Regions from separate parts of the Cryptosporangium sp. NPDC048952 genome, predicted to be linked through region 1. Evidence: riboswitches for the same ligand, from Rfam matches in the RefSeq annotation. Region 1 holds a riboswitch; the other holds the start of a gene.
What was found. A riboswitch is a leader RNA that binds a small molecule or an ion and turns the genes downstream of it on or off. The one in region 1 is predicted to bind ZMP and ZTP.
Positions count from the first base shown of each region.

Region 2: another riboswitch for ZMP and ZTP. It lies ahead of glyA (serine hydroxymethyltransferase); the one in region 1 lies ahead of ACGFY5_RS11885 (bifunctional 5,10-methylenetetrahydrofolate dehydrogenase/5,10-methenyltetrahydrofolate cyclohydrolase).

Region 1 is NZ_JBICTY010000002.1:788,692-802,976, reverse strand. It holds gene ACGFY5_RS11960 (class I SAM-dependent methyltransferase) at 1-617, shown strand, start outside; gene ACGFY5_RS11955 (MarR family winged helix-turn-helix transcriptional regulator) at 631-1,122, opposite strand; gene ACGFY5_RS11950 (LLM class flavin-dependent oxidoreductase) at 1,168-2,199, shown strand; gene ACGFY5_RS11945 (NADPH-dependent F420 reductase) at 2,196-2,921, shown strand; gene ACGFY5_RS11940 (TetR/AcrR family transcriptional regulator) at 2,939-3,550, opposite strand; gene ACGFY5_RS11935 (alpha-amylase family protein) at 3,595-4,791, shown strand; gene ACGFY5_RS11930 (hypothetical protein) at 4,806-5,021, shown strand; gene ACGFY5_RS11925 (DUF4352 domain-containing protein) at 5,051-5,917, opposite strand; gene ACGFY5_RS11920 (hypothetical protein) at 5,949-6,422, opposite strand; gene ACGFY5_RS11915 (pyridoxamine 5'-phosphate oxidase family protein) at 6,452-6,934, opposite strand; gene ACGFY5_RS11910 (MerR family transcriptional regulator) at 6,981-7,358, opposite strand; gene ACGFY5_RS11905 (aldo/keto reductase) at 7,437-8,477, shown strand; gene ACGFY5_RS11900 (response regulator transcription factor) at 8,492-9,127, opposite strand; gene ACGFY5_RS11895 (sensor histidine kinase) at 9,127-11,037, opposite strand; gene ACGFY5_RS11890 (hypothetical protein) at 11,169-11,708, shown strand; ZMP/ZTP riboswitch at 11,708-11,791, shown strand; gene ACGFY5_RS11885 (bifunctional 5,10-methylenetetrahydrofolate dehydrogenase/5,10-methenyltetrahydrofolate cyclohydrolase) at 11,806-12,663, shown strand; gene ACGFY5_RS11880 (STAS domain-containing protein) at 12,660-12,998, opposite strand; gene ACGFY5_RS11875 (helix-turn-helix domain-containing protein) at 13,158-13,868, shown strand; gene cobF (precorrin-6A synthase (deacetylating)) at 13,878-14,285, shown strand, end outside.
Region 2 is NZ_JBICTY010000005.1:264,408-278,692, reverse strand. It holds gene hemE (uroporphyrinogen decarboxylase) at 1-569, opposite strand, end outside; gene ACGFY5_RS27980 (DUF3000 domain-containing protein) at 751-1,323, shown strand; gene ACGFY5_RS27975 (hypothetical protein) at 1,324-2,109, opposite strand; gene ACGFY5_RS27970 (S1C family serine protease) at 2,150-3,454, opposite strand; gene ACGFY5_RS27965 (HRDC domain-containing protein) at 3,658-4,923, shown strand; gene glyA (serine hydroxymethyltransferase) at 5,057-6,313, opposite strand; ZMP/ZTP riboswitch at 6,336-6,430, opposite strand; gene ACGFY5_RS27955 (thiolase family protein) at 6,666-7,865, shown strand; gene ACGFY5_RS27950 (3-hydroxyacyl-CoA dehydrogenase NAD-binding domain-containing protein) at 7,862-9,952, shown strand; gene ACGFY5_RS27945 (Uma2 family endonuclease) at 10,105-10,674, shown strand; gene ACGFY5_RS27940 (ABC transporter ATP-binding protein) at 11,053-11,985, shown strand; gene ACGFY5_RS27935 (ABC transporter permease subunit) at 11,982-12,848, shown strand; gene ACGFY5_RS27930 (ABC transporter ATP-binding protein) at 12,845-13,801, shown strand; gene ACGFY5_RS27925 (ABC transporter permease) at 13,801-14,285, shown strand, end outside.

The DNA of each region.
Region 1 (14,285 bases):
TCGGCCCGGACGGTCGGGTCGTCGCGACTGATCGTGACGTGACGTTCCTGGACGACCTCCGGTCCTCCGTCGAGGTCCGCGAGCACGACGTGACGACCGATCCGCTCGAGGAGGACGCGTTCGACCTGGTGCACTGCCGCGCACTCGTGCAGCATCTGCCCGACCGGGACGCGGTGATCGCCCGGCTGGTGCGCGCGCTCCGGCCCGGGGGAGTGCTGGTCCTGGAGGAAGGCGTGTGCGGCGGCCCCAGCGCGCGGATGCAACAGCGGTCCACGCTGCCGGCCGCGAGCGCCGAGGCACTGAACCGGGTGTTCGACGCGACGGCGGGCGGATTCCGGAGCATCGGCGCCGAGCCCGAATACGGACTCGACGTCCCGGCGGTGCTCCGGCGGGCCGGTCTCGTCGACGTCGACGGAGAACTGACGTACCGCCTCGTCCACGGGGGCAGTCCGGAAGCCGCGTTCTTCGAGCTGACGATCCGGCAGATCGGCGCCCGCCTGATCGGTGCGGGCCTGCTCACCGCCGAGGACGAAGAGACCGTCCTCTCGATGACCGCCGACCCCACCGCCTGCTGGCTCTCGATCGGCCTCTTCAGCGCAACCGGCCGTCGCCCCTAGCGCGCGGCGGGATTCAGCTCGCCTCTGACGGGCGCTGCGACGCGGACAGGTGCTCGCGGAGGGCGGCGGCGATGTCGGCGGCCGCGATCAGCTGGTCGGGGGTCAGCGCGTCGACGAACAACTCGCGGACGGCGGTGAGGTGCGGAACGGTCGCCGCTCGGAAGGCGGTCAGACCGTTCGGCGACAGTACGGCCTCCTGCCCCCGGTTGTCGCCGGTGCAGTTCTCGCGCCGGATCAACCCGCGCCGCTCCATCCTCCCGAGGTGGTGCGACAACCGACTCCGCTCCCACCCCACCGCTTCGGCCAACGCCGACGAGCGGAGCCGGTGCCCTCCGGCCTCACTCAACGCCAGCAGCACGGTGTAGTCACCGGTGGACAACCCCGTATCGCTCTGCAACCGGGCGGCGAGCGTCGCGCGGAGCGTCTCGGTGGTTTCGAAGAAGTCCCGCCAGACGGTGAGTTCGTCGCGCGTCGGCAGTCTTCGGGCTCTGGGAATAACGGCCACCCCCTTGTGATTGACGTGTCAACAATAGCGCCGGAAGGAACCGTCATGACAGACCTGGAAATCGGCCTCGACACGTTCGGCGACGTCCCGGCGGACGACACCGGCGCGACGATCTCCCACGCCGCGGCGATCCGTCAGGTGATCGACGAGGCCGTGCTCGCCGACGAGCTCGGCGTCGACGTGATCGCGCTCGGCGAGCACCACCGCCCGGAGTACTCGATCTCCACGCCCGAGACCGTGCTCGCCGCGATCGCCGCGCGTACCCAGCGCATCAAGCTCGCCTCCGGCGTCACGGTACTGAGCTCGGACGACCCGGTGCGGGTCTTCCAGCGCTTCGCGACCGTCGACGCGATCTCGAACGGTCGTGCGCAGGTGATCCTGGGGCGTGGTTCGTTCACCGAGTCGTTCCCGCTGTTCGGCTACGACCTGAGCGACTACGACGTGCTGTTCGAGGAGAAGATCGACCTGTTCGCCGAGCTGCTGAAGGAGCAGCCGGTGACGTGGGAAGGCACGACCCGCGCCTCGCTGGTCGACGCGGACGTGTTCCCGAAGACGGAGTCAGGGCACCTGGACACCTGGGTGGGTGTCGGGGGGTCGCCGCAGTCGGTGGTGCGCACCGCGCGGTACGGGCTGCCGTTGATGCTCGCGATCATCGGGGGCCAGGCGGGACGGTTCGCGCCGTACGTCGACCTGTACCGGCGCGCTGCCGAGCAGCTCGGCACGGTGGCTCACCCGGTGGGGATGCACTCGCCGGGGTTCGTCGCCGACACCGACGAGCAGGCGAAGGAGCTGTTCTACCCGGCGTACAAGGAGCAGCGTGACCGCATCGGTGCGCTGCGTGGGTGGCCCCCGCTGCGTCGTGCGGAGTTCGACGCGGAGGTGGAGGGTGGCTCGCTGTACATCGGCGCGCCCGAGACCGTTGCGCGGCGGATCGCGGCTGCGGTGAAGACGCTGGGCGTGGGGCGCTTCGACCTGATCTACACGGTCGGGCCGCAGTCGGTGAGCGCCCGTACGCGTGCGGTGGAGCTGTTCGGCTCGAAGGTCGCTCCGATGGTTCGTGACATGGTTGCCGAATGACGACGCTCGGGATTCTCGGGGCCGGCAAGGTCGGCACGGTGTTGGCCCGTCTCGCGGTGGCGGCCGGGTACGACGTGCTGATCGCCGGCTCCGGGGATCCGGCGAAGATCGCGTTGATCGTGGACGTGCTCGTGCCGGGGGCCACTGCGGTGTCGGCTGCGAACGCCGCGAAAGACGCCGACATCGTGATCCTTGCGCTGCCGCTCGGCAAGTACGAGAAGGTGCCGGAGGATGCGCTGCGCGGCAAGGTCGTCATCGACGCGATGAACTACTGGTGGGAGATCGACGGTGTCCGCGACGATCTGACCGACCCGCGGACGTCGTCGAGCGAGATCGTGCAGGCGTATCTGCCGGAGTCGCGGGTGGTGAAGGCGTTCAACCACATGGGGTACCACGACCTGGAGGGGGAGGCCGGGGCCGCTGATCGCAAGGCGATTGCGATCGCCGGTGACGACGACGCGGCCGTGGCCACGGTTGCCGGGCTGGTCGACGCGCTGGGCTTCGACCCCGTGATCGCCGGGCCCCTCGCCGAGGGCGTCCGGCTGCAGCCCGGCACCGAACTGTTCGGCGCGAACGAGAACGCCGACGAGGTCCGCGCGATGCTCGCCCGCTACCTCACCTCCGAAGCAGGCCGCACCACCACCGCCGCCCGCGCGGCCGGCTCGGTTCCCGCCGCTGATGCGGCCGGCTCGGTGGCCGCCGCCCGAGGCGCCGACGAGTGAGCGCCCCGAGCGGAGAGTCAGGCGTCCCAGTCGCCCAGGGCTCCCTCCAAGGCGCCCAGGGCGGCGTCGATCAGGGACCAGCGGGCGTCCTCGGGGCAGCCCTCGTCGACCCAGTGCAGGCACGCGGCGTCGAGAAAGCCGAAATAGCCCCACAGCGCGAACTCGTGGCGGAAACCACCGCGCGATGAGAGCAGCCCGCGCAGGCGCTCCACGTACTCGCGCCGGGCCTCGGCGCGCACCGCGGCCGCGGCGGGCGGTTCGCCGCCGGGCCGGCGGAACGGGATCGCCCACGCCGCCGGCCGCCCGGCGATGTGGTCCAGGTAGACCAGCGTGGTGGCGCGTAGGCGGTCACGCACCGGCACCCCGTCCGGCAGTGCCCGCACGGCGTCGGCCTGCCGGGCGAGCAGTTCGTCGATCGCCCGCCGGACGAGCTCGGCGTACAGCTGATCCTTGCTGGTGAAATACCGGTAGAGCAGCGCCTCGGAAGCGTCGGCGCGCGCGGCGATCGCGCTCACCGCCGTGTCGGCGTACCCGTGTTCCCGGAATTCCGACGCGGCCGCCGACAACAGAGACTCCCGACGCTCCGACGGATCGAGTCGTTGCCGGGGCTTGCGGTCCTGTCGCGTCACACCGCTAGGCTATCCTTAGTGAGTCGGACTCAGTAAGGAGCGACATGGGCTGGACCGAGCACGCGATCTGGTGGCACGTCTACCCGTTGGGTTTCACCGGCGCCCCGATACGCGGTACGGATCCGCAACCGGCACCACGCCTCCGCCGCCTGCTCCACTGGCTCGACTACGCGATCGGGCTCGGCACCTCGGGCCTGCTGCTAGGCCCGATCTTCACCTCCGAGACCCACGGCTACGACACGCTCGACCACTTCGCGATCGACCCCCGCCTCGGCACCCTCGACGACTTCGACGAGCTCATCGCCGCCTGCCGCGCCCGGGGCCTGCGTGTCGTCCTCGACGGCGTGTTCAGCCACGTCGGACGGTCCCATCCGGACTTGACCCGGGCACTCCGCGACGGCCACCCCGGCATCTTCGACATCGAAAACGGCGAACCCCGCGTCTTCGAAGGCCACGACTCCCTCGCCCGCCTGAACCACAGAAACCCCGAAACCATCGACTACACCACCCGCGTGATGACGCACTGGCTCGACCGCGGCATCGACGGCTGGCGCCTCGACGCGGCCTACTCCGTCGACACGGCCTTCTGGCGCGAAACGCTGGCCCGGGTCCGCGCGGAGCATCCCGACGCCTGGTTCCTCGCCGAGGTCATCCACGGCGACTACGGCGCGTTTGCGGCCGCGTCGACGGTCGACTCGGTGACCCAGTACGAGCTCTGGAAAGCCATCTGGTCCAGCCTCGCCGACCGGAACTTCTTCGAGCTCGACTGGTCCCTCCAGCGCCACAACGGGCACCTGACCAACGTCGATCTGAATACGTTCGTGGGGAACCACGACGTGACGCGCATCGCGACCACCGTCGGTCCGGAAGGCGCCCTCGTCGCGCTCGCGATTTTGCTGACGGTCGGCGGCACGCCGTCGATCTACTACGGCGACGAACAGGGCTTCACCGGCGTCAAGGAGGAGCGGGTCGGCGGCGACGACGCGATCCGACCGGCGTACCCCGACGAGCCGGGGCAGCTCGCGCCGTGGGGTAAGACCCTGCACCGCGCGCACCAGGACCTGATCGGGTTGCGGCGCCGCCACCCGTGGCTGCGCACTGCGACCACGAAGTCGCTGGCCCTGTCGAACACCGAGTACACCTACCGCGTCAGCGGCGGCACGGACCATCTCGACGTCTCGCTCACCCCCAGCACCGTCCGAATCGTCGACGCCGCAGGCCAGACCCTCTGGAAGAGCTGAGCGATACTCGAACCATGACGTGCACGGGGTGTGGTGCGCAGGATTTCGACGAGGGCTTCCTCGAGGACGGGGGCGAGTCCTCGCGGGGCTACTCGCGCTGGATCGAGGGGCCGCTGCAACGCGGCATCTTCGGCGGCGCGAGAACGATGGGCAAGCCGCGGCGCGAAGTCCGTGCGTTCCGCTGCCGGAGCTGCGGCCACCTTGAGCTCTACGCCGGCGACTACGTCTGAGACGAGTCGCCGGCCCGCTGCCCCGAGGGTCAGGACACGTTGACGACGACTCCCGAGCTGCCGAACGAGCCGAAGAGCCGGATCTTCGTGATCTTCTGACCCTTGGAGATGTCCCAGGCGACGATCATGTCCTCGCTGGCGCCGGGGGAGACGTCACCGAGGAACTTGCCGGTGTCGTCGGGGTTCGAGGCGACCGTCGCGGTGATGTCGGCGTCGACGGTGTCCCCGCCGTCGGTGGTGGCCTGGTACTTCGACGCCGCGACCAGCGATACCTCACCGTTGCCGACGTTCTTCACGGTGGCCTTCATCTGGCAGTACTGACCCTTGGGGTTGTACTTGGCGTACTGCCCGATCTCGGTGATGCCGCACTCCACCGACGTGACGGTGAACTCCGCGTCGCCGTCGCGGGCGGGCTTGTTCAGCGCGCCCTCGGGGCCGGTGGCCGGTGCGTCGGTGCCGCCGGTGTCGGGCGCGGTGGTGACGCCGGGAGGGGAGAAGCTGTAGCGGTCGGCGGCGTCGTTCACTTCGTCCTTGGCGCTGTTGTAGACGAAGAAGCCAATGACGCCACAAACAAGGCATAAAGCGACGAAGACGCCACCGATGATCGCGGCGATCTTGCCGCCGTTCGACTTCTTCGGCGGGGGAACCTGGCCGTACGGCGGCTGCCCGTAAGCCGGTTGCTGCCCGTACGCCGGCTGGCCGTAGGGCTGCTGCCCGTACGGTTGCTGCCCGTAGGGCGGCTGACCTGCGGCGGGGTCACCGTACGACGGTGGCTGCGGAAGCGACGACGGATCACTCCACGGCTGCTGCGGGCCGGAGTTGTACGGCGGCCCCGAGCCCTGCGGCGGCTGCGGGCCGCTTCCGTACGGCTGCTGCGGGTCAGGAGGGTACGTCATGAGTACGGAAGGTACCTGCAGCCGCCAGCGATCAGCTGATCGGCTGGTGGGACGGGGCGGTGAGGGCGCGGTTCGCGGCCAGTGCGGCCTCGGCGCGGGCGATGCGGCGGCGATTGATGACCGGGTTGACGAACGGCAGCACGCACACGAGCACGCCCACGACCGGCGTCAGCGCGTGGCGCAGCGTCGGCTCGTCGAGGAGCGTCATCGCGCCCCCGACGATCAGACCCGTCCCGAGCAGGCAGAACACCCACCGCATCGAGCGCATCTGCCGGATCCCGGTCTCGTTGAGCGCCAACACGTACAGCGCGTGCGCCGCCGCCGCGTCGGCGAACTCGGGGCGCCCGACCGCGGAACCGCTCCGCACGGCCCGGCGCACCTCCGAGCTCGCCCCCCCGTCGAGGCGGTCGGTGCCTTCCGGCACGCCCGGGCTACGCCCGCGCAGGGACACGAACAGCACAACGGCGCCGACGGCCGGCAGCAGCAGGAACCCGAGGTCTGTCATGCGAACCCGTTACCCACTGGAGCGAAGAATTACAACTGCACCTTTTCGTTCTCTCCGCCCTCGTACGGTTTGCCCGTCGCCTTGGCCTTCGCGAAGCTGAGCAGGCTCGCGACCCGGCCGCCCGGGGTGTCCCAGTACTCGGCCGATTCGCCGTTGACCTTGATCAGCGTCACACCCGGGTCGTCGGGGCCGTTCGGGAACCAGGCCTCGACCGCCGCGTTCCACAGTTCCTTCTTCTTCGTCGTGTCGTCGTCGAGCGTCGCGGTGCCGGTCAGCGAAACCCACGTCGAGCCCGACCCGACCGTCACGTTCACCTGCGGGTGCGCGGCCAGGTGGGCCACCTTCCGGGACACGCGCTCGGCGAAGAACCACAGGTCGCCGTCGAACTCGACCTCCTGCAGCGCCATCGGCCGGCTCGTCAGCGTGCCGTCGGGTGCGGTCGTCGTCAGCATGCCGATGCGGCCGCTGCTCTTGATCAGTGCTGAGACCTTGCGGGCGTCGTCGTCGGCCATGGAGCTCCTTCGTTGGTGGTGCCTCCGATTACCCGATTCGCCGCCGTCAACCCACCGGAGACCAGGTCCGCCCACCGGAATACACCTCGATCTTGGACCGGATCTGCCCGAGGTGCTCGTGCAACCGGTCGATCCGCTCCAAGACCCGCTGCTCGTGGGCGCGAAGCAGCGCCAGCCGCTCGTCGACGGTCGTGTCCCCGTCGCGCAGCAGCTGGGTGAAGTGCGCGATCTCCGTGATCGGCATCCCCGCCTCACGCAGGCAGTGCACCAGACCCAACCACTTCAGATCGACGTCGGTGTAGCGCCGCCGCCCCGCTGCCGACCGCCCGACCGGCGGAACGAGCCCGGCCCGCTCGTAGTAGCGCACGGTGTCCGCGCTCAGACCGGTCCGCCGCACGGCCTCGGCCCTGCTGTAGGTGCCCATCGGTCCAGCGTTCCACCGGGAGTGCGCTCCGCGTCAAGGACTTGACGGGGAGCGCACTCCGACTCCGACCGTGTGTTCATGCCTCTCGACACGTACTACCTGCTCGGCCGCACGGGTCTGCGGGTCTCGCCGCTCGGACTCGGCACGATGACGTTCGGCGACGCGGACTGGCACGCCGCTGGATCCGAGAAGACCCGAATCTTCCACCGCTACCTCGAACGCGGCGGGAACTTCGTCGACACCGCGGACATCTACGCCGGGGGAGCGAGCGAGGAGATCCTCGGCGAGCTCATCGAGAAAGCGCGCTGCCGCGACCGGATCGTCCTGGCCACGAAGTTCGGCGGCCCGGTCGACCCCACCGACCCCAACGCGCGCGGCAACGGCCGCAAGCACGTGCTGAACGCGCTCGACGCCTCGCTGCGCCGCCTGCGCACCGACCACATCGACCTGTACTGGCTCCACCTCTGGGACCAGCTCACCCCACCCGAGGAGGTCATGGCGACCTTCGACGCGCTCGTCCGCAGCGGCAAGGTACGCGCGGTCGGACTCAGCGACGTCCCCGCCTGGTGGGCCACCAAAGCCCAGCTCGTCGCCGATCGCCACGGCTGGGAACCGATCGCCGCCCTACAGCTGGAGTATTCGCTGGTCCAGCGATCGATCGAGTGGGAGCACGTCCCGGCCGCGCTCGACCTGGGGATGGACGTCGTCGCGTGGTCACCCCTCGCGAACGGTTACCTCACCGGGAAGTATGCGCAGAACCGCGAGGGTCGGCTCACGCCCGGCCGGAGCTGGCCGATGGCGGCGGCCCAGCACGACCCTGCGATCCTCGACGCCGTCGTCATCGCCGCGGACCGCGCCGGCTGCGACCCCGCGCAGGTCGCGCTCAACTGGGTCGCCGGACGGCCCGGCGTCGTCAGCACGCTGGTCGGCGCCACGAGCGTCGAGCAGCTCGACACCAACCTCGACGCGCTCGACGTCGCCCTGCCCGACGACACCGTCGCCGCCCTGGACCGCGCCAGCTACCGGACTCCGCAGCTGTTCCCGCACAACCTGTTCGCCGGCTTCGCCGCGAACAACACCCGCCGTCGGCCGCCGTGGCGTCCGGCGTCCTACGTCTGAGCAGCTCGCTGCGCTCAGGCCCGGAGGAACGTGAGCACCGCGCGTACCCGCCGGTGCTCACGGTCGTCCGGCGCGAGGCCGAGCTTCGCGAAGATCGCACCGATGTGCGCCTCGACGGTCTTCACCGACACATGCAACTCCGCCGCGACCGCCGCGTTCGACAACCCCTGCGCCATCAACCCGAGCACCGCCCGTTCCCGGGCGGTGAGTTCCTCGAGCGGATCCTGCTCGCGCCGCCGCCGCACCAGCCGCGTGACGAGCTCCGGATCCATCACGGTCTCGCCACCCGCGATCCGCCGCACGTCACCGGCGAACGTGGTCAGATCGGACACGCGGTCCTTGAGCAGATACCCCACGCCCCCATCGAACTGGGTGATCAACCGCAGCGCATGGTGCACCTCGACGTACTGCGACAGGATCAACAGCCCGACGGCCGGTGTCGTCTCCCGGATCGCGGCCGCCGCGTCGATCCCCTCGGCGGAGAAACCGGGCGGCATCCGCAGATCGATCACCGCGACGTCGGGCGGATCCCGGCGCACCATCGCCAGGAGTCCCGCGCCGTCGGAGGCTTGACCGGTCACCACGAAACCGGTCTCGGCGAGAATCCGGGCGACCCCCTCGCGCAACAGCAGCGAGTCGTCGGCGAGCATCACGCGCACGGGATCACCGTCGCGAGCCGCGTACCCGAGGGCCCGCTGTCGATCCGTAACCGCGCCCCGAGCGTGGCGAGCCGATCGGTGAGCCCTTCGAGCCCGCTCCCGGGCTGGACGGTGGCACCGCCGCCCCCGTCGTCGGTGACGTCGACCGCCAGGCCCTCGGCCGCCAACGACATCTCCACCCGCACCACCGACGCTCCCGCGTGTTTCGCCGCGTTCGTCAGCCCCTCGCTGACGACGAAGTACGCGGTGGCCTCGACCTCCGCCGGCAGCCGACGCCCCACGTCGATGTGGACCCGCACCGGAACGGCCGACCGGTCGGCGAGGTGGTCCACGGCGGCCTCCAGGCCGTCCTCGGTCAGCACCGCCGGGTGCAGCCCCCGCGCCATCTCGCGCAGTTCCGCGGTCGCGGCGAGCAGTTGCGTCCGCGCGGCTGCGGCGCGCCCGGCCAGCTTCACGTCCCCGGACGCCTCGGCCAGCCGCACCAGGCTCCCCAACTCGAACGACGCGGTCACCAGGTGCTGCTGCGCACCGTCGTGCAGGTCGCGTTCCAACCGGCGACGGGCGGCGTCACCGGCGGCCACCAGGCGCGCTGCGGTGCCCTGCAGTTCGAGGATCAGCCCGGCCTGTGCGGCCACCTCACCGACGAGCCGGCGCTCAGCGGCGGACAGGGGGTCACCGGGCGCTTTCGTGACGGCGAGAGCGCCCCGGAACCGCCCGTCGTGGACGATCGGGACGGCGGACAGATCGTCGAGTGCACACACCCCGGCCGGCAGAGAAGCCTCCGGCCACGCCGACACCGCACGCAACTCGTCGGGCGTCCCGGCCCACAACACCACCTCCCGCGCCCCCACCCCGTCCGACACCGTCTGACAAATGCTGTCCAACGGCCGCCCGGCGGGCGCCGCCAGATGCGAGGACAGCCGCGCCAGCGCCTCGTACGCCGTCGCGCGGTGCCCGTACACGAGCCGGTCGACGAGCCGCTGCACCCGTCGCCGCAGCGGCTCGAACGCCACCGCGACCAGCGCGGTCGCGACCAGCGACCCGTATCCGTGCACCAGCCGGCCGATGCTGGTCACCACCGCGGCGTAGCCCAGCGTCACCAGGCCGGCCATCACCGCGAACACCAGTGCCTTGTTGATCACCGGGTCGATGTCGTAAAGCCGGTACTTCAAAATCGCGCCACCGGCGGCCACTGCGACCAGCGGAACCGACAGCACCCCTGCCAGCGGGCTGCCCCAGAACGCCAGCCCGGCCACCATGACCAGCCCCGACACCACCGCGGCGAACACGAACACCCGCAGCTGACGCGCCTCGTCACCGCGGGCGCGGCGCAGCCGCACGACCACGCACACGACCCACGTCACCTGGAACAGCAGATAGCCGACGCCACGCGCGACCTCGTAGAACGCGTCCGCGTTCCCCGGCAGACGCAACGGATGCGGGGCCACCAGCCCGGTGCGCGCGTACTCCACCGGCCACAGCGCCGACACGGTCGAGAGCACCAGACCGATCACGGCCAGCGCACCGACCACGGGACGCCATCCCGGCGACGGCAACCGACCGTCCGGGAAACACATCACGGTGACGCCGACCAGGACGAGCACCAGCGGCAGCGGCCACACCCCGAGCCACCCGACCCAGGACGCTCCCGGGAGCGGACCGGCGTGCAGGCCGTACTCGCGCGCCGCGAACATCCACGCGTGCGCGGCCCCGGTCGCGACGAACAGCCACCCCTCGCGCACGGCCGGCTTGCGCTTGACGACGTAGAGACCCACCGCGCCGAACGACGCCGCGATCAACCCGTTGTGCAGGTTGCCCAGATGCGGGCCCAGCACGAAGCCCGCAACGACGAGCACGGTGATTCCCGCGCCCAGCGCCACCGGGCGAACCGTGCTGGTCATGAGCGCATCGTGACAGAGCCCGGACCGGCGCGGATCAGGGTTGGCCCTAGGTCACCCGAGGGGCGGCCCCGATGGCCCGGGGTCGCTGCGCCCCGATCGTGGAAGGCAGTCCGCCTATCCGAGGAGCGCCCGTGCATCCCACCGATCGGCTGCTGGCCGGTTCGCTGATCGCCGCACCGTTGACCTACCTCGCCGCCGACCTGCTCTACGCCCTGCGCGGCTGGGACGACCCGGCCGCCGGTGTGCTGCACGTCCTGGGCGCCACCGGATACATCCTGGTCGTCCTCTTCGCCGTCGAGCGCGAACGGGGCCGGTTCGCCGTCGCGCTGCTCGTCGTCGGTGTGCTCGGCGCCGCGGGCAACATCGGCTACGGATTCAACACGCTGCACGTCGCCCTCGGCGACACCGACCTCAACGACGCGAGCGGCGCCGCGACGCTGATCAAAGTGCTCGGCTTCTGCTTCCCGCTGACGCTGCTGTTGATCGCCGTGTCGCTGCGCCGGGAGCGGACCGGCCCGCCATGGGTGGCCGCCACGCTGGCGGTCGCCGCGATCGGGTGGCCGGTCGCGCACATCGCGAACATCGGGTGGCTCGCCGTGGTCGTGAACCTGCTGCTCGTCGCGTCGTTCGCCACGGTGCGCCCGGTGCGCACCCCGGCGCCGGTATCCTGATCCGCAGACGCGACTGGCGGCACGAGGATGGTTCGAACCATCGGGGAGCCTTTCCGCGGGAGTCGACCGCCTGGGCTCCCGTCGAACGGGAGCGTCGATGACTGCCCGAAATCTGCCCGGAGCACCGGTCGCCGAGTCCGTCCTCGCCGACGTCGCCCAGCGCGCCGACGCGCTCCGCGCGAGGGGTGTCGTGCCTGGCCTGGCGACCGTGCTGGTCGGTGACGACGAGTCCAGCGCCGGCTACATCCGCATCAAGCAGAAGCAGGCCGCCGAGCTGGGCTTCGACTCACCGCACCGGCACCTGCCCGCCGACGCCACGCAGGCCGACCTGCTCGACGTCATCACCGGGTTCAACGACGACAAGAACGTCCACGGCGTGCTCGTGCAGTACCCCATTCCCGGACATCTCGATTACGACGCCGCGCTGGCCGCCCTCGATCCCGACAAGGACGTCGACGGCATGCATCCGACGAACATGGGGCGCCTGGCGGTGGGCCTGCCGGGGCCGCTGCCGTGCACCCCGGCCGGCATCGAGGCGCTGCTCGCGCACTACGAGATCTCGGTCTCCGGCCGGGAGGTCGTGATCCTGGGACGCGGTGCGACGCTCGGGCGTCCGCTGGCGATGCTGCTGTCGCAGAAGCGCCCGACGGCCAACGCCGCGGTCACCGTCGTGCACACCGGTGTCCCGGACTGGGAGCGGTACACGCGCCGCGCGGAGATCCTCGTCGCCGCGGCGGGCGTGCCCGGCATCATTCAGCCGGAGCACGTCCGTCCCGGTGCTGTCGTCATCGGTGCGGGGGTGCGGTACGAGGGGCGTCGGCTGCTGCCCGACGTCGACGAGTCGTGTGCCGAGGTGGCGTCGGCGATCACCCCCCGCGTGGGTGGCGTCGGCCCGACGACGGTCGCGATGCTGTTCCGCAACGCGGTCGCCGCCGCCGAGAGCGCCAACCCTTAACCGACCGGCGGGCGCCGCATTTCGGGCAGGGTGTCGTTCAGACCCGTCGCGGTCAGGATGCGGCGCAGGGCGTCGGAGGGGTTCATCAGGCCGAGGTCCCGGCCGGACGCGGCGAGCGCCGCGTGCGCGCGGAGCAGCGCGCTCAGCCCTCGGGCGTCGATGAAGCGCAGGGTGGAGCAGTCGAGCACGACCGGGCCGTCGGCCGGTGGCAGCAGCGAGTCGATCGCGCTGAGCAGCAGCGGCCCGGTCTGCATGTCCAGGTCGCCGTTCAGTTCCAGGCGGACGGCGAACTCGTCGTGGTGCACGGCGACGGAGAGGGGGCAGACGTCAGGCATCGAGAGACCTCCGGTCAGGTCTGCCGTGGGGCAGATGTGCGTGACCGGGCTCTCGGCCGAACCCGCTGTGCAGTGTAATCCGTCCTCCGGCGTACTGCAGCTGTCTCCACCTCCCGCGGTAGTCAGCTCCGCTGTGCGAGGTGGCGCCAGACTCGATGCATGGCCGGCCTGGTTGCGCGGCATCGGACAATCGGGGTCGTGATGGAGTCGGGTGCCGGCGGTCGCAGCGTCGTCGACGGCGCGTTCCGGGTGCTGCGCGCCTTACCGCTGGCCGGGCAGGTCGCGCAGGTGACCCGGGTCGCGGAGCTGACCGGGCTGCCGCGCCCGACCGTCCACCGGATGCTGGGCCAGTTGCGCGCCGCGGGGGCCGTCGACTGGTGCGACGGTCACTGGACGCTCTCGGCCGACCTGCTCGGGCTCGCGCAGCGCGTCGAACCGGTCCCCGGGCTGCGGACGTCCGCGACGAGCGTCATCCAGGGACTCCGGGAGCAGACCGGTGCCGCGGTGTCGCTGGTGGTCGCGGGCGGGGAGTCGTTCGTCGCGCTGGAAATGGTGCCCGGGCGCGACCCGCTGCCGATCGATGCCCGGGCGGGGTCGGAGATGCCCGGATCGACGGCTGCCGGTGTCGTACTCGGCGGGCACTCGTCCGCGCGGCGCCGGCCGTTCGGTGCTGCGGTCGACGACGAGGACGTGATGCCGGGCCTGACGTGTTACGCGGTGCCGGTACGCCTCCCCGCCGGCGGGCGGGCGGCACTGCAGATCGCCACCCCCGCCGGGCGCTCGGCGGAACGGTCGGCGGCTGCGGTCCACCGCGCCGCGATCGTGTTGGAACGCCGGGTCGCGAGCGCCCACCAGGGGCGCGACACCTAGTCTGCGGTGGTGCGACACATTCGGGTCATCGGTATCGGGGCGGGCGACCCAGGCCTGCTCACCGTCGAAGCGGTCGATGCGCTGCGTAGCGTCGATGTGTTCCTTGTTCTGGACAAGGGAGAGACGACCGCGGAGCTCACCGACGCCCGGCAGGCGATCCTGGAGCGGTTCCTCGGAACCGACGGCTACCGGGTCGTGACGATCGCCGACCCGCCGCGGGACCGGACCGCCGACGACTACGCGGGGGCCGTGGAGGCCTGGCGGGATGCGCGGTCGGCAGCGGTGGAGCACGCGCTGCGCGTCGAAGTGCCCGAGAAGGGCACCGCGGGCATCCTGGTCTGGGGTGACCCGGCGCTCTACGACGGCACGATCCGCATGCTCGACACGATCGTGGGACGCGCGCAGGTGGCGTGTGCG
Region 2 (14,285 bases), on a different contig from region 1:
GGGCCGCCCTCCACCAGGTAGCTGGCCAGCGTGAACGGAGCACCGGCGAACCCGATCAGCGGGATCTCGCCCAGCTCGCCGACGAGGGCGCCCACCGCCTCGGTGACGTACGGGACGTCGTCGGGCTCGAGCGGACGCAACCGCTCGAGGTCGGCGGCCGAGCCGAACGGCTCGTCGACGACCGGCCCTACGCCGGCGACGATGTCGAGGCCGACGCCGACAGCGATCAGCGGCACGACGATGTCGGAGTAGAAGATCGCGGCGTCGACCTGGTGGCGACGGACCGGCTGCAGCGTGATCTCAGTCACAAGATCGGCACGTCGGCAGGAGTCGAGCATGCCGATGCCCTCGCGCAGCTTGCGGTACTCGGGCAGCGAACGGCCCGCCTGACGCATGAACCACACCGGCGTGTGCGGCACCGACTCGCGTCGGCACGCCCGCAGGAACGGCCCGTCGGCCAGCTCGGCCGGGACCGGCGCACGCTCGGTGACCTGCCGCGCACCGGAGTCCGAGCCGATGTCGGCCGCGGAGCGCGGCGAGCCGCCGAGGGGCGTTGCGGTGTCAGTCATGTCGGCCATGGTTTCACGGCGCCGCCCGCGGTTGCCCAGCGCCGCCGGGCGCGCGGTCCTGCCGCCGGCAACGTCGCTGCGGGCCCGGTGGCGCGGCCGCGGGACCGACGGCTCGTGCGGGTGGCCGCCGAACGGCGCGCCGCGCTGCGCGGGCTCCGCCGCTCCCCCTACCCTCTGGAGCATGGCCCCCACCGGCGCCGAGCCAGACCCCTTCGCAAGCGCCGTGGCGACGCTGCGCGCGGTTCGGACCCGGCCGGAGATCCTCCTGGAGGAAGTTCCGGCACCGCAGCGGCTCGCCCCGCGCAGCTTCGCCCTATCCGGAACCGTGGTGCGCGGCGACGAGGAGGTCGCCACCGGCCGGCTGATCGTCCTGCACGACCCGTCCGGCCAGGAGGCCTGGGACGGGCACTGGCGCGTGGTCTCCTACGTCACCGCGGAGCTGGAGTCCGAGATGGGCACCGACCCGATGCTCGCCGCGGTCGGCTGGAGTTGGCTCCTGGACGCCCTGGACCTCGCCGGCGCGCGGTACGCGGCGATCGGCGGCACCGTGACGCAGGTGAGCTCCACCCGCTTCGGTGACCTGGCTGGGCCGCCGACCAGCTCGGACGTCGAGGTACGGGCGTCCTGGACGCCGATGCTCGACACGTCGCCGGACCTCGCGCCACACCTCGACGCGTGGTGCGTCCTCTTGGCCTCCACCGCCGGGCTGCCGCCCCCCGGCGTCACGGTGCTGGCCGCCCACCACTCGGCCTGACTACTCCGCGGGCAGGAGCTTCTCCGCCTTCGTGCAGGGAGCGTCGAGTTGGGCGATGAGCGAGTCGGTCTTCGCCTTGTCCTTCTTGCCGATCGCGTCCAGCGCCTGGATGACGAGCTTCAGGCACTGAGCGATGGTCTGCTTGTCGGCGTTCGCCGTGCCCAGCGAGTCCTTCGTGCCGCTCAGCTGCTGCTCGGTGTTCGTCAGCTTGGTCTTGGTGTCGGTGAGGTCCTTCTCGAGCGTCGCGACCTTGGCGTCCCGCTCCTTGAGCGTGCCCTCGGCCGCGGTGAGCTTCGCCTGGGTGTCGTTCTGCTCGCCGTTCTTGGCGATGAACAGCCCGGTCATCGTCAGCCCGACGACGAGCAGCACCGCGGTGGCCGCCGCGAGGATCACCACCCAGCGGTTCCGGCCACCTGGCGGACGGCCGTACGCGGACGGCCCCACCTCGGTCGAACCGGGTAACGGCGCCGTGGGGTACCCGCCGACCGCCGGAATCGGCCCGGTGGCGTAACCGCCCGGAGGCGCGGGCGCGTAACCGGGCGGCGGAGGCGACGACGGGGGCACCGACGTCGGCGGCACCGACACGGGCGGAGGGGCGTACCCCGGCGTCCCGTACCCCGGAGGTGCGGACGTGGGCGGAGGTGCCTGCTGGGCCGGGTACGTGGGCACCGAGTACTCGGCACCGGACACCGGCGCGGCGTACTCGTTGCCGGGCGCGGGATTGACCGGGAACGGACTGGCGGCCGGTTGCGCCCAGGGGTCGGATGGCTGCTGTGGCGTGGACACGGGTGCCTCCTGGTCGTTCACGTGGCGGTCAGCAGGAGATTCAGCAGGTGATCAAGCCCTTGCAGGCTTCGCCGATGGGGATGGCGAGGCCGAGTCCGTCGGCTCCCTCGGCGATGATCTTGGCTTGCGCGATGCCGACGACCTCGCCCTCGGCGTTGATCACCGGTCCCCCGGAGTTACCGGGGTTGATCGCGGCGTCGAACTGGATGACCCGGGTCGCGAGGCCCTCGACGTCGTTGCGGATCGCGCTGACCACGCCGGTGGTGACGGTGTCGGTGAGGCCGAGCGGCGCACCGACGACGATCACCGGGTCGCCGGGCTCGACCTCGTCCTCGGAGGGCTTGAGCGGGGTGAACTTCGCCTTCGTGCGGAGGACCGCCAGGTCGCGGTTCTTGTCCGTGCGGTCGATCGTGACCGGGTAGCTCTCGGAGTTGCGCGTGATCGTCGCGTTCTTCCCGCCGGAGGAGACCAGGGAGTCCACGACGTGGTAGTTCGTGATCAGGAGCGTGCCGCCGTCGGGATCGGTGCCGAACGCGAACGCCGTGCCGGTGGCCTGGCCGGCGCGCACGCTGAACACCGACGGGAGGACCTTCTTCGCGACCGCGGTGGAGTTGAGCGTGCCCTCGGTGCGTTCCTCGAGGGCCTGGATGCGTTTGGTGAGGTTCGAGACGTCCTCACGGTCCTTGGCGGACGCGGTCTCCGCCTTGTTCTGCGCCGCCTGGGCGTCGTCGAGGTCGCCGGAGGTCTTCACCAGGAAGACGCCCTGCACAATGACGACGAGCAGCAGGATGATCGCGAGTACGAGGCCGATCAGGCCGAACGGCCGCGGGCGGCGGTCGCCGGCGCCCGGCGGTAACCCGCCCCCCGGCGGCCCGGCCCCGAACGGCCCAGCCCCGAACGGTCCCGACGGAATGGCACTGGTCGGCCCACCGGACCCGGGAAACCCGGACCCCGGGTAGGCAGGGCCCTGGATGCCCGGGTTCTGCGTGCCGGGACCCGCCGAGCCGGGGGGCTGAGTACCGGGGAGGGCGTAGCCGCTGCCGTACGGGGGTGCGGAGGCGGGTGGCGCGGAGGCCGGGGCGCCGGCGGGGAACGCGTTGGCGGCCGGGGTGTAGCCGTTCGTCGGCGGGGCGAACGCTCTGGTCTGGTGGGCGAACGCCTCGGTCGGCCGGCTCGTGCCCTGGCCGGGCGCCTGGCCGGGCGCGGCCGGGCCACCGTACTGGGGCGACTGCGACTGCTGTGGTTGCGGCCAGCCGCTCACCGGTGGGCGCGGACCCGGTAACGGACCGGTCGGCGCACCCTGTGGGGCGGGCGTGGCGGAGGAGTCGTCCCCGCGGTCTGACATCGTGAGCTGCCCTTCTCCACCGGCTAACCGGAACTCACCGTAGCGAGCGGCGTCGACCAGGTCGACACGTCGAAGGGGTTCTGACGCCCATCCGACGCCTCTCGGACGCCTCGTCGACCCCCACACGGGGGTCGACAGAGCGTGCCGACACCCACCGCGACCGACCGTCTCGCTACGGTGAAGGCGTGAACGACGCGGCGAACATGGGTGCAGACCACACGGAGCAGCCGACGTTGCGCGAGGATCAGGGACCGCCGTCCGACGCTCCCGCTCCTGTTCCCCTGCTGGTTCCACGCGACGGCACGCCCGATCCGGTGGACACCGCCGAGGCACTCGCCGAGGCGGCAGCGCGCCTGGCCGCCGCAAGTGGCCCGGTCGCGGTGGACGCCGAGCGCGCGTCCGGCTACCGCTACGGCCAGCGCGCCTACCTGGTGCAACTGCGGCGCGGCGGAGAGGCGGCCGGCCGCACCGTGCTGATCGATCCACTGCCGTTCGACGACCTGGCGGTGGTCGACGCCGCGATCGTCGACACCGAGTGGGTGCTGCACGCGGCGTCGCAGGACCTTCCGTGCCTCGCGGAGCTGGGCCTGCGTCCGCGCAAGCTGTTCGACACCGAGCTCGCGGGTCGGCTGGCGGGATTCGAGCGGGTCGGCCTCGGCGCGATGACCGAACGGGTGCTGGGCCGGACGCTGGAGAAGGGCCACTCCGCGGCCGACTGGAGCACGCGGCCGCTGCCGGTCGAGTGGCTGACGTACGCGGCGCTCGACGTCGAACTGCTGGTAGAGCTGCGCGACGCGCTGGCCGAGGAGCTGGAGCGGCAGGGCAAGCAGGCGTGGGCCGACGAGGAGTTCGCCGCTTTGGTGGCGAGCAAACCGCCGGCTCCGCGGGCCGAGCCGTGGCGTCGGACCTCCGGGATCCACCGGGTGCGTACCGCGCGTGGCCTGGCGCGCGTCCGGGCGCTGTGGGAGGCGCGGGACGAGATCGCGCGTCGCCGTGACCTCGCGCCGGGGCGGGTGCTGCCGGATTCGGCGATCGTGGCCGCGGCGCAGGCCGACCCGGCCGACGAGCGGGCGCTGCTCACGCTGCCGGTCTACTCCGGGCGGGCGACGCGGCGGCTGGCCGGTACGTGGTTGGGCGCGTTGAACTCCGCGCGGGAACTCGCGCAGGACGAACTGCCGACGACGGCCACGGGCGGGGACGGGCCACCGCCCGCCCATCGCTGGGCCGACCGCGACCCGGCGGCGGCAACCCGCCTGACGCGGGCGAAAGCCGTCGTCGGCGGGCTCTCGACGGAACACAACGTCCCGGCCGAGAATCTGATCTCGCCCGACACGGTCCGCCGCGTCTGCTGGAGCCCACCCGACCCCCTGGACCTCCCCGGCGTGGAGCAGGCCCTGCGCACCCTGGGCGCCCGCGAATGGCAAATAGCCCTCATCGGACCCGGCCTCCTAGAAGCCCTAGCCGACTAGGTGCACGGCCCGTCGAGGGTGGCGCTGCCGAGCGGGCGCGACCGCTTGAGTATCACCACATACGCGGCGCGGTCGCGCCCGACCCTCGACGGGCTCCGGGTTCAAGCAATACGAGCGCTGACGGCGCTCGGCGTCAGGCCGGGACGGGGAACGAGCCCAGGAGGGTGCGGACCTCGGACGCGATGGCGTCGAGGGCGGGCTCGTCGCCCTCGGCAGCCACGGCGCGGTCGATGAAGTCGGCGATCAGCGGCATCTCGGCCGTGCCGAGCCCGCGCGTGGTGACCGCCGCGGTACCGATCCGGATCCCGGACGGGTCGAACGGCTTCCGCGGGTCGAACGGCACAGTGTTGTAGTTGAGCTCGATCCCGGCCCGGTCCAGCGCCTTGGCGGCCGGCTTCCCACCGATCCCCTTCGGCGACAGGTCGGCCAGGATCAGGTGGTTGTCGGTACCGCCCGACACCAGGTCGAAGCCACGCTCGAGCAGAGCGTCGGCCAACGCGGCAGCGTTCGCCACCACCTGGTGCGCATAGGCGGCGAACGACGGCGTCGCCGCTTCCTTCAGCGCAACCGCGATCGCCGCCGTCGTGTGGTTGTGCGGCCCACCTTGCAGCCCCGGGAACACCGCCTTGTCCAGCGGCTTCGCCCATTCCTCCGTCGACATGAGCATCGCACCGCGCGGCCCACGCAGCGTCTTGTGCGTCGTCGTCGAAATGATGTCGGCGGAGCCGACCGGCGACGGGTGCGCACCACCGGCGATCAGCCCGGCGATGTGCGCGACGTCGGCAGCGAGCACAGCCCCGACCTCACGCGCGATCGAAGCGAACCCCGCGAAGTCGATGGTGCGCGGCACCGCGGTACCACCGCAGAAGATCAACTTCGGACGCTCACGAAGCGCGAGGTCGCGCACCTCGTCCAGGTCGACCCGACCGGTCTCCTTGCGCACGCCGTAGTGCACGGCGTTGAACCACTTACCGGTCGCCGACACGTTCCAGCCGTGGGTGAGGTGCCCACCGCTCGGCAGCCCCATGCCCATCACGGTCTCGCCGGGCTTGAGCACCGCCAGGTAGATCGCGAGGTTCGCCGGCGAGCCCGAGTACGGCTGCACGTTCGCGTGCTCCACGCCGAAGAGCGACTTCGCGCGGGTGATCGCGAGCTCCTCGAGCGGGTCGACGTGCTGTTGGCCCTCGTAGTAGCGCTTGCCCGCGTATCCCTCGGAGTACTTGTTCGTGAACACCGAACCGGTGGCCTCGAGCACGGCCGCCGACACGTAGTTCTCGGACGCGATCAGCCGGATCGTGTCCTGCTGGCGCTGGGCCTCGGCCTCGACGAGCCGCGCCACGTCGGGGTCCTCGGCGGCGAGATGGGGCGTGGGCGGTTGGTTGAGCGTCATCGAAACTCCCTGATGTCGTCAGCCCCGCCACCCAGGCGCACGGTGTTTCGTACGGGTTCGTTGTCGCTCCCCGGTGGTCGGTTCCACCTTCAACAAACGCCAGTCGCGACAACCCAACCCTATCGGGTGCACCCTGCACGGGTTCGTTGTCGGCTGCGCGCACCCGGGCGAGCGGTCGGTTCCACCCTCAACAAACGCCAGTCGCGACGCGTCCACCCTCGCGGCGAGGGGAGCAGCACCCGACGCCGTGTTACATGGGCGGTGTGCCGCGTCACACGTTTTGAGTGTGTTACCGGCCGGTGTTACCGGCGAGTAGCATTCGCACCAGTTACTTCCCAACCGTGGAGGACCTGTGTCCCGTCTGAGCCGTGACGTGGTCTTCGTCGACGGCGTCCGCACCCCGTTCGGCAAAGCCGGGCCGAAGGGGATCTACGCCGAGACGCGCGCCGACGACCTCGTGATCCGCACCATCCGCGAGTTGCTCCGCCGTAACCCGTCGCTGCCGCCCGAGCGCATCGACGAGGTCGCCATTGCCGCGACCACCCAGACCGGTGACCAGGGCCTCACGATCGGCCGCACCGCCGCGCTGCTGGCCGGCCTCCCGAAGTCGGTACCCGGCTTCGCGGTCGACCGCATGTGCGCCGGCGCGATGACCGCCGCCACCAGCGTCGCCGGCGGTATCGCCTTCGGCGCGTACGACGTCGCGATCGCCGGCGGTGTCGAACATATGGGACGCCACCCGATGGGCGAGGGCGTCGACCCGAACCCCCGATTCCTGTCCGAGCGCATCGTGGACCCGTCCGCGCTGGTCATGGGCCAGACCGCGGAGAACCTGCACGACCGCTTCCCGCACTTGACCCGCGAACGCGCTGACGCTTTCGCGCTCGCGAGCCAGCACAAGTACGCCAAAGCTCTGGCGGACGGCAAGATCCAGCAGGATCTCGTGACCGTCGCGACCCGCAGCGCCGAGAAGGGTTGGGGCCTGGCCACCGCCGACGAGCCGCCGCGTCCCGAGACGACGCTCGAGGGTCTGGCCGGCCTCAAGACCCCGTTCCGCCCGCACGGCCGGGTCACCGCCGGTAACGCGGCCGGCCTCAACGACGGCGCGACCGCGAGCATCCTGGCCGCCGAGGACGTCGCCCGCGAGCTGGGCCTCCCGATCGGTGCCCGGCTGGTCAGCTTCGCGTTCGTGGGCGTGGAGCCCGAGGTGATGGGCGTCGGTCCGGTGCCCGCCACCGAGAAGGCCCTGGCCAAGGCCGGTCTGAGCATCGACGACATCGGCCTGTTCGAGCTCAACGAGGCGTTCGCGGTGCAGGTCCTCGCGCTGCTCGACCACTTCGGCATCGCCGACGACGACGAGCGCGTGAACCCCTGGGGTGGCGCGATCGCGGTCGGTCACCCGCTGGCGTCCTCCGGCGTCCGACTCTTCACCCAGCTGTCGCGGCATTTCGCGGAGCGTCCGGACGTGCGGTACGGCCTCACCGCGATGTGCATCGGCATCGGCATGGGCGGGGCGGTCATCTGGGAGAACCCGAACTGGGAGGGCAAATGAGTCTGGAATTCCCGGACGAGATCGTGACGCAGGCGTTCGTCCGCTACGTCACCCTGCCCGACCTGGACGGCGAGATCGCGCTGATCACGCTGGACAACGGCAAGGACCACACCCGGCCCTCGACGTTCGGCCCGGGCGGTCTGGCGTCGTTGACCACGGCGCTCGACGAGATCGAGGCCCACTCCCCCGCGGTCCGGGCCATCGCCGTCACCGGAAAGCCGTTCGTCTTCGCGGTCGGCGCCGATCTGGACGGCGTCCCCCGGATCACTGACCGTGCGCAGGCGCTGGAGATCGGGCGTCTCGGCCACGCGGCGTTCGCGCGGCTCCGCAACGCCACCGTGCCGACGTTCGCGTTCGTCAACGGCGCCGCGATGGGCGGCGGCATCGAGATCGGCCTGCACTGCGACTACCGGACGATCTCGTCCGGCGCCGCCGCGCTCGCACTGCCCGAGGTGTTCCTCGGTCTGGTACCGGGCTGGGGTGGCACCTGGCTGCTGCCGAACCTCGTCGGCGCCGGGAACGCGGTGACGGTGATCGTCGAGAACGCGCTCAACCAGAACAAGATGCTCAAGCCCAAGCAGTACCTGGAGCTGGGCATCGGTGACGTTCTGTTCGAGCCGGCCGACTTCCTGGAGCGGTCGCTCGAGTGGGCGGCCGGGGTCCTCCGCGGCGACGTCGTCGTGCCGCGCGCCGAAATCGACCGCGGCCGGGCCTGGGACGACGCCGTCGCCTGGGGCCGCGCGGTCGCGGACGGCAAGGTGCACGGCGCTTCCCCGTCGCCGTACCGGGCCCTCGACCTGATCGCGGGCGCCAAGACGTCGACATTCGAAGACGGCACCGCCGCCGAGGACGAGGCGCTCGCGGACCTGATCATGGGCGACGAGCTGCGCGCGGGCCTGTACTCGTTCGACCTGGTGCAGAAGCGCGCGAAACGGCCGGTCGGAGTGCCGGACCGGAAGCTGGCCCGGCCGGTGACCAAGGTCGGCGTCGTCGGCGCCGGACTCATGGCCGGTCAGCTCGCGCTGCTGTTCGCCCGCAAGCTCGAGGTGCCGGTCGTGCTGACCGATCTCGACCAGGCGCGGCTGGACAAAGGCGTCGGCTACGTGCACGGCGAGATCGACAAGCTGCTCTCGCGCAAGCGGGTGTCACCGGACCAGGCGAACCGGTTGAAGGCGCTGGTCACCGGCTCGCTGACAAAGGACGCGTTCGCCGACGCGGACTTCGTCATCGAGGCGGTGTTCGAGGAGATCGGCGTCAAGCAGCAGGTGTTCGCCGACGTCGAGGCCGTCGTCTCGCCGGAGTGCGTGCTCGCGACGAACACGTCGTCGCTGTCGGTGACGGAGATGGCGTCGAAGCTGCAGCACCCGGAGCGGGTCGTCGGGTTCCACTTCTTCAACCCGGTCGCGGTGCTGCCGCTGCTGGAGATCGTCCGCGCCGAGCAGACCGACGACGCCTCGCTGGCCACCGCGTTCGCGGTCGGCAGGTCGCTGGGCAAGTCGTGCGTGCTGGTCAAGGACGCCCCGGCGTTCGTGGTCAACCGGTTGCTGACCCGATTCCTCGGGGAGGTGACGCGCTCGATCGACGAGGGCACGGACTTCCTGGAGGCCGACCGGGCGCTGGAGCCGCTGGGGCTGCCGATGAGCCCGCTGCTGCTGTTGCAGCTGGTCGGGCCCGCGATCGCGCTGCACGTGTCGGAGACGCTGCACTCGGCGTACCCGTCGCGGTTCTACGTGTCGGAGAACATGCGGAAGGTCGTGGAGGCGGGGAAGACCGCGTTCCTCGACTGGTCGTCGGGTGCGCCGGTGGTGGATCCGTCGGTTGCCGAGCTCTACGGACCGCGGAACGGCGGCCCGACCGCGGACGAGATCCGTGAGCGGGCGCTGGCGGCGCTCGCCGAGGAGATCCGGCTGATGCTCGACGAGGGGGTCGTCGCGGCCGCGCAGGACATCGACCTGTGCATGATTCTCGGCGCCGGGTGGCCGTTCCATCTCGGTGGCATCACCCCGTACCTGGACCGCGTGGGTGTCTCCGAAAAGGTGACCGGCCAGCGCTTCCTGGCCCCGGGAGTAGCCAGCCTCCCGGCCTGATACCCGCTCGAATCGGCCCGGCACCCCGCAACGGGTGCCGGGCCGCGCTCATCTAGTTCCCGACGAAGACTTTCGCGATTTGATGCATGTGAGACGTGCGCCCATACGCGGAGGGATCGCCGACGCACACACCGGTCTCTACGGTGACCGGCATGACAGCCGCGGTAGGACTCTACGAACCCCCGGACGGATGGTCCGACGACGAGCTGGTGCAGGTCCCCGAGGGCGTGCACTACGAAATCGAGGACGGCCGGCTGGTCGTCTCGCCCCGGCCCACGTTCTGGCACCAGGAAGCGTGCCGCCGGTTGGCGAACGTCCTCGAGGAGCAGTGCCCGAGCCAGTACTGGCCGGTCCAGGAAGGCGAAGTCCGCATCTACGACGGACGGGTCGTGGCCGAACTCCGCGCCCCCGACATTCTCGTCGTCCCGCGTGAACTGACCCGGCGAGGTGCGCACCGCGGCTGGGCACATCCGCACGAGGTCTCGCTCGCGGCCGAGGTCGTCTCGCGCCATTCCTACACGCCCGACCGCACCACGAAGGTGGCCGTGTACGCCGCGTGGGGCATTCCGCTGTATCTGCGGCTGGAGACCGAGCCCGAGGTCATCTGCTACGCCTACCGCCTCGGCGGCAACAAGACGTACGGGAAGCCCACCGAGCACCGCGATCTGTTCACGCTCGAAGAGCCGTTCCAGATCCAGATCGACCCCGCTCTCTGGCGCTGAAATCCTCCGAGCGGTAGGACCCACCGGACCGGTGAACCGGCGGGGTCGGTCCGGGATCCATCGCTCGGTTGCCGCCCGTTGCCCGCGCGACACCCCCGCGGGCAACGGGCTCAGGCCCGTGCTGCGCAGCTGGCCCGTTGTCGTTGCCCACCTGTAAAGCACGGGCTCAGGCCCGTGCTGCGCAGCTGGCCCGTTGTCGTTGCCCACCTGTAAAGCACGGGCTCAGGCCCGTGCTGCGCAGCTGGCCCGTTGTGGTTGCCCACCTGTAAAGCACGGGCTCAGGCCCGTGCTTACCGGTGGGCGGCTTACTTTCGTAAGGGCCCCGCTCAGGGACATTCCCGATGTGCTGGCGAGCTATGGGTCCCTACAGTTCCCGCCGTGACCGTCATAACGACTCGATCCCTGGCGAAACAGTACGACGGTGGCGTGCGGGCGCTTGACGACCTGTCCGTCACGATCGACTCCGCAGTCATCTCCGGACTGGAGAAGACCGGCGGTGTGGTCGGCCTCGTCGGTGCGAACGGCGCCGGGAAGTCGACGTTCTTGAAAATCGTCCTCGGGCTGCTTCCACCCACGAGCGGGACGATCGAGGTCCTCGGAATGGATCCCACCGTCGACGGCGAACTCGTCCGCGCCCGGGTGGGTTACATGCCCGAGTACGACTGCCTGCCGCCGGACATCTCCGCGTCCGAACTCGTCACGCACTTCGGCCGGATCAGCGGCCTCCCGAAGGCGACGGCACGCGAGCGGGCGTCCGAGACGCTGCGGCACGTGGGCCTCTACGAGGAGCGCTACCGGCAGATCGGCGGCTACTCCACCGGCATGAAACAGCGGGTGAAGCTCGCTCAGGCGCTGGTGCACGACCCCGACCTGCTGCTTCTCGACGAGCCGACGAACGGCCTGGACCCGGCGGGCCGCGACGCGATGCTCGACCTGGTCCACCGCATCGGCAGCGAGTTCGGCATCACGGTCGTGATCTGTTCGCACCTGCTCGGCGAGATCGAGCGGATCTGCGACTACCTGGTCGCGCTCGACGGCGGCAAGCTCCTGCGCGCCGACCGCGTCGACACGATGACCGCCGGCCAGAACGAACTCGTCGTCGAGGTCGACGAGGGGGCGGCGGGGCTCGCGGAGCTGCTGCGCACCCGTGGGGTCGAGGCCGCGCACGACGGCCGCACCGTCGTCGTGCCGCTGACCGACGCGGGCACCTACGACACGATCCTGGACGCCGTCGCGGACCTGCACCTGGCCCTGCACCGGCTCGACCAGCGGCGCCACCGCGTCGCCGAACTCTTTGCGAGGGCCTCGTGACCACAGGCGTCATCCATGACCTCGGGTACCAGCGGTACACCGGGCCGCGGCTCGGCCGCGGGTACGCGTTCCGCACCCTGTACGTGCACACCGTACGGACCGCGTTCGGTTTCGGCCGGGGCATCAAGGCCAAGATCTTCAGCTGGTCGATCATCGGCATCATCGCCGCGGTCGGCATCGTCATCACCGCGATCGGGGCGCAGACCGGCGAGACAGTCATGTCCGGTCCGCAGTTCGTCGACAACATGGCGACGCTGCTGATCCTGCTGCTGGCCGCTGTCGCTCCCGAGCTGACCTCACGTGACCAGCAGACCCGCGTCCTGGGCCTGTACCTGGCCCGGCCGATGCGGCGGTCGGACTACGCGCTGGCCCGGCTGACCGGCGCGATCACCGCGATCTTCCTGGTGCTGGCCGGGCCGCTGACACTGATGTTCGCCGGTGGGGCGCTCTCCACCAAGGAGGGCGCGGGCGGCGTCGGGGACGCGGCCGTCGACTGGGCCCAGGGCGTCGCCCACGCTGCCACGCACGCGCTCGTGCTGACGTCGATCAGCCTGCTGGTCGCGTCGCTGATCCGGCGCCGCGCGATCGCCGCCGCTGCTGTCGTCGCGGTCTTCCTGGTGGCGCTCCCCGCAGTCGGCGTCGCCCAGGAGCTGGGCGGCAGCGAGGGCACGACCGAGCTGGTCTCGATGATCAGCCCGCCCACCGCGATGACCTACCTCAGTCAGTGGCTCTACGCGGACGGCCACGTGCAGTTCACCGACGAGAAGATCGTCCACGGGCCGTGGTTCCTGGTTTATGCCGCCCTCGTCATCGCCGCCTGCATCGGACTGCTGGTGGCCCGCTACCGGAAGGTCCCGGCATGAGCACGCCGACCGTCACCCGAACCGACGCTCCGGCGCGAACCGTCCTGGAGATCAACGGGGTCTCGCGCTGGTTCGGCAACGTCGTCGCGGTCAACGACATCTCGATGTCGATCGGCACCGGCGTCACCGGCCTGCTCGGCCCCAACGGGGCCGGAAAAACCACGCTGTTGCATCTGATGGCCGGTCTGCTTCAGCCCTCCCGTGGCTCCATTCTTCTGGGCGACGCTCCGGTCTGGCGAAATCCGGCAATCTACGCCTCGCTCGGACTGGTCGTCGACCGCGAGGACACGTACGGCTTCCTGTCCGCCAGGGAACTGGTCGAGGCCACGGCGGCGCTGCACAAGCTGCCACACCCGCGGGCCGCCGCCGACCGGGCGATCGCGATGGTGGGCCTGGGCAGCGCGGCCGACCGGCGCGTCGCCACGTACTCCAAGGGCATGCGGCAGCGTGCCCGCGTGGCCGCCGCCCTGGTGCACGATCCGGCCGTCCTGCTGCTCGACGAGCCGTTCAACGGCATGGACCCGCGCCAGCGCCTGGACCTGATGGAGCTGCTCCAGCAGATGGGTTCGGAGGGCCGGACCGTCCTGTTCAGCTCGCACATCCTGGAGGAGGTCGAGCAGGTCTCCCAGCAGATCCAGGTGATGGTGGCCGGTCGGCTCGCCGCGTCCGGCGACCACCGGGCGATCCGCCGCCTGATGACGCAGCGGCCGCACGAGTTCCGGCTGGCGTCGAGCGACGACCGGGCGCTGGGTGTGGCGCTGCTCGGTTTGGAGTGTGTCTCCGGCATCGAGCTGGAACCGCCTGGGCTGCTCGTGCGTGCCCGCGACTACGGCGCGTTCACGCTGGCGCTGCCGTCGACGGCGCGGAACGCCGGGGTGCGCCTGTACCAGGTGCTTCCCGCCGACGAGTCGCTGGAGAGCGTCTTCTCGTACCTGATCGAAGGGGGCCAGTGATGTCGCAGGTCGGCGTGATCGCTCGGATCACGACCCGGGGGCTGCTCGGGCGGCGTCGCTTCTTCCTGCTGCTTCCGCTTCCGCTACTGCTGATCGTGGCGACGCTGATCGGGCGGGCGACGGGGGTCGACCCCGAGAAGTGGGCCGACCCGGTGCTGACGCAGATCGGGTTCGCCGTGGTGTTGCCGCTCATCGCGATGATCGTCGGCACCGGCGTGCTGGGCTCGGAACTGGAAGACGGCAGCGCGGTCACGATCCTGACCACGCCGGTGTCACGCGGCCGCATCGTGCTGACGAAGCTCGGCGTCGCGATCGCGATCACCACGGTGACGACAGCGGTGCCGATGTTCATCGCGGGCGTGATCGTGGACTCGGTGCGGCTCGGCGTCGGACTGGCGGTCGGTGCGTTCGTCGGTGCGGTCGCGTACAGCACCCTGTTCGTGGCGCTGAGCGTCGTCAGCCGCCGACCGGTGCTGATCGCGCT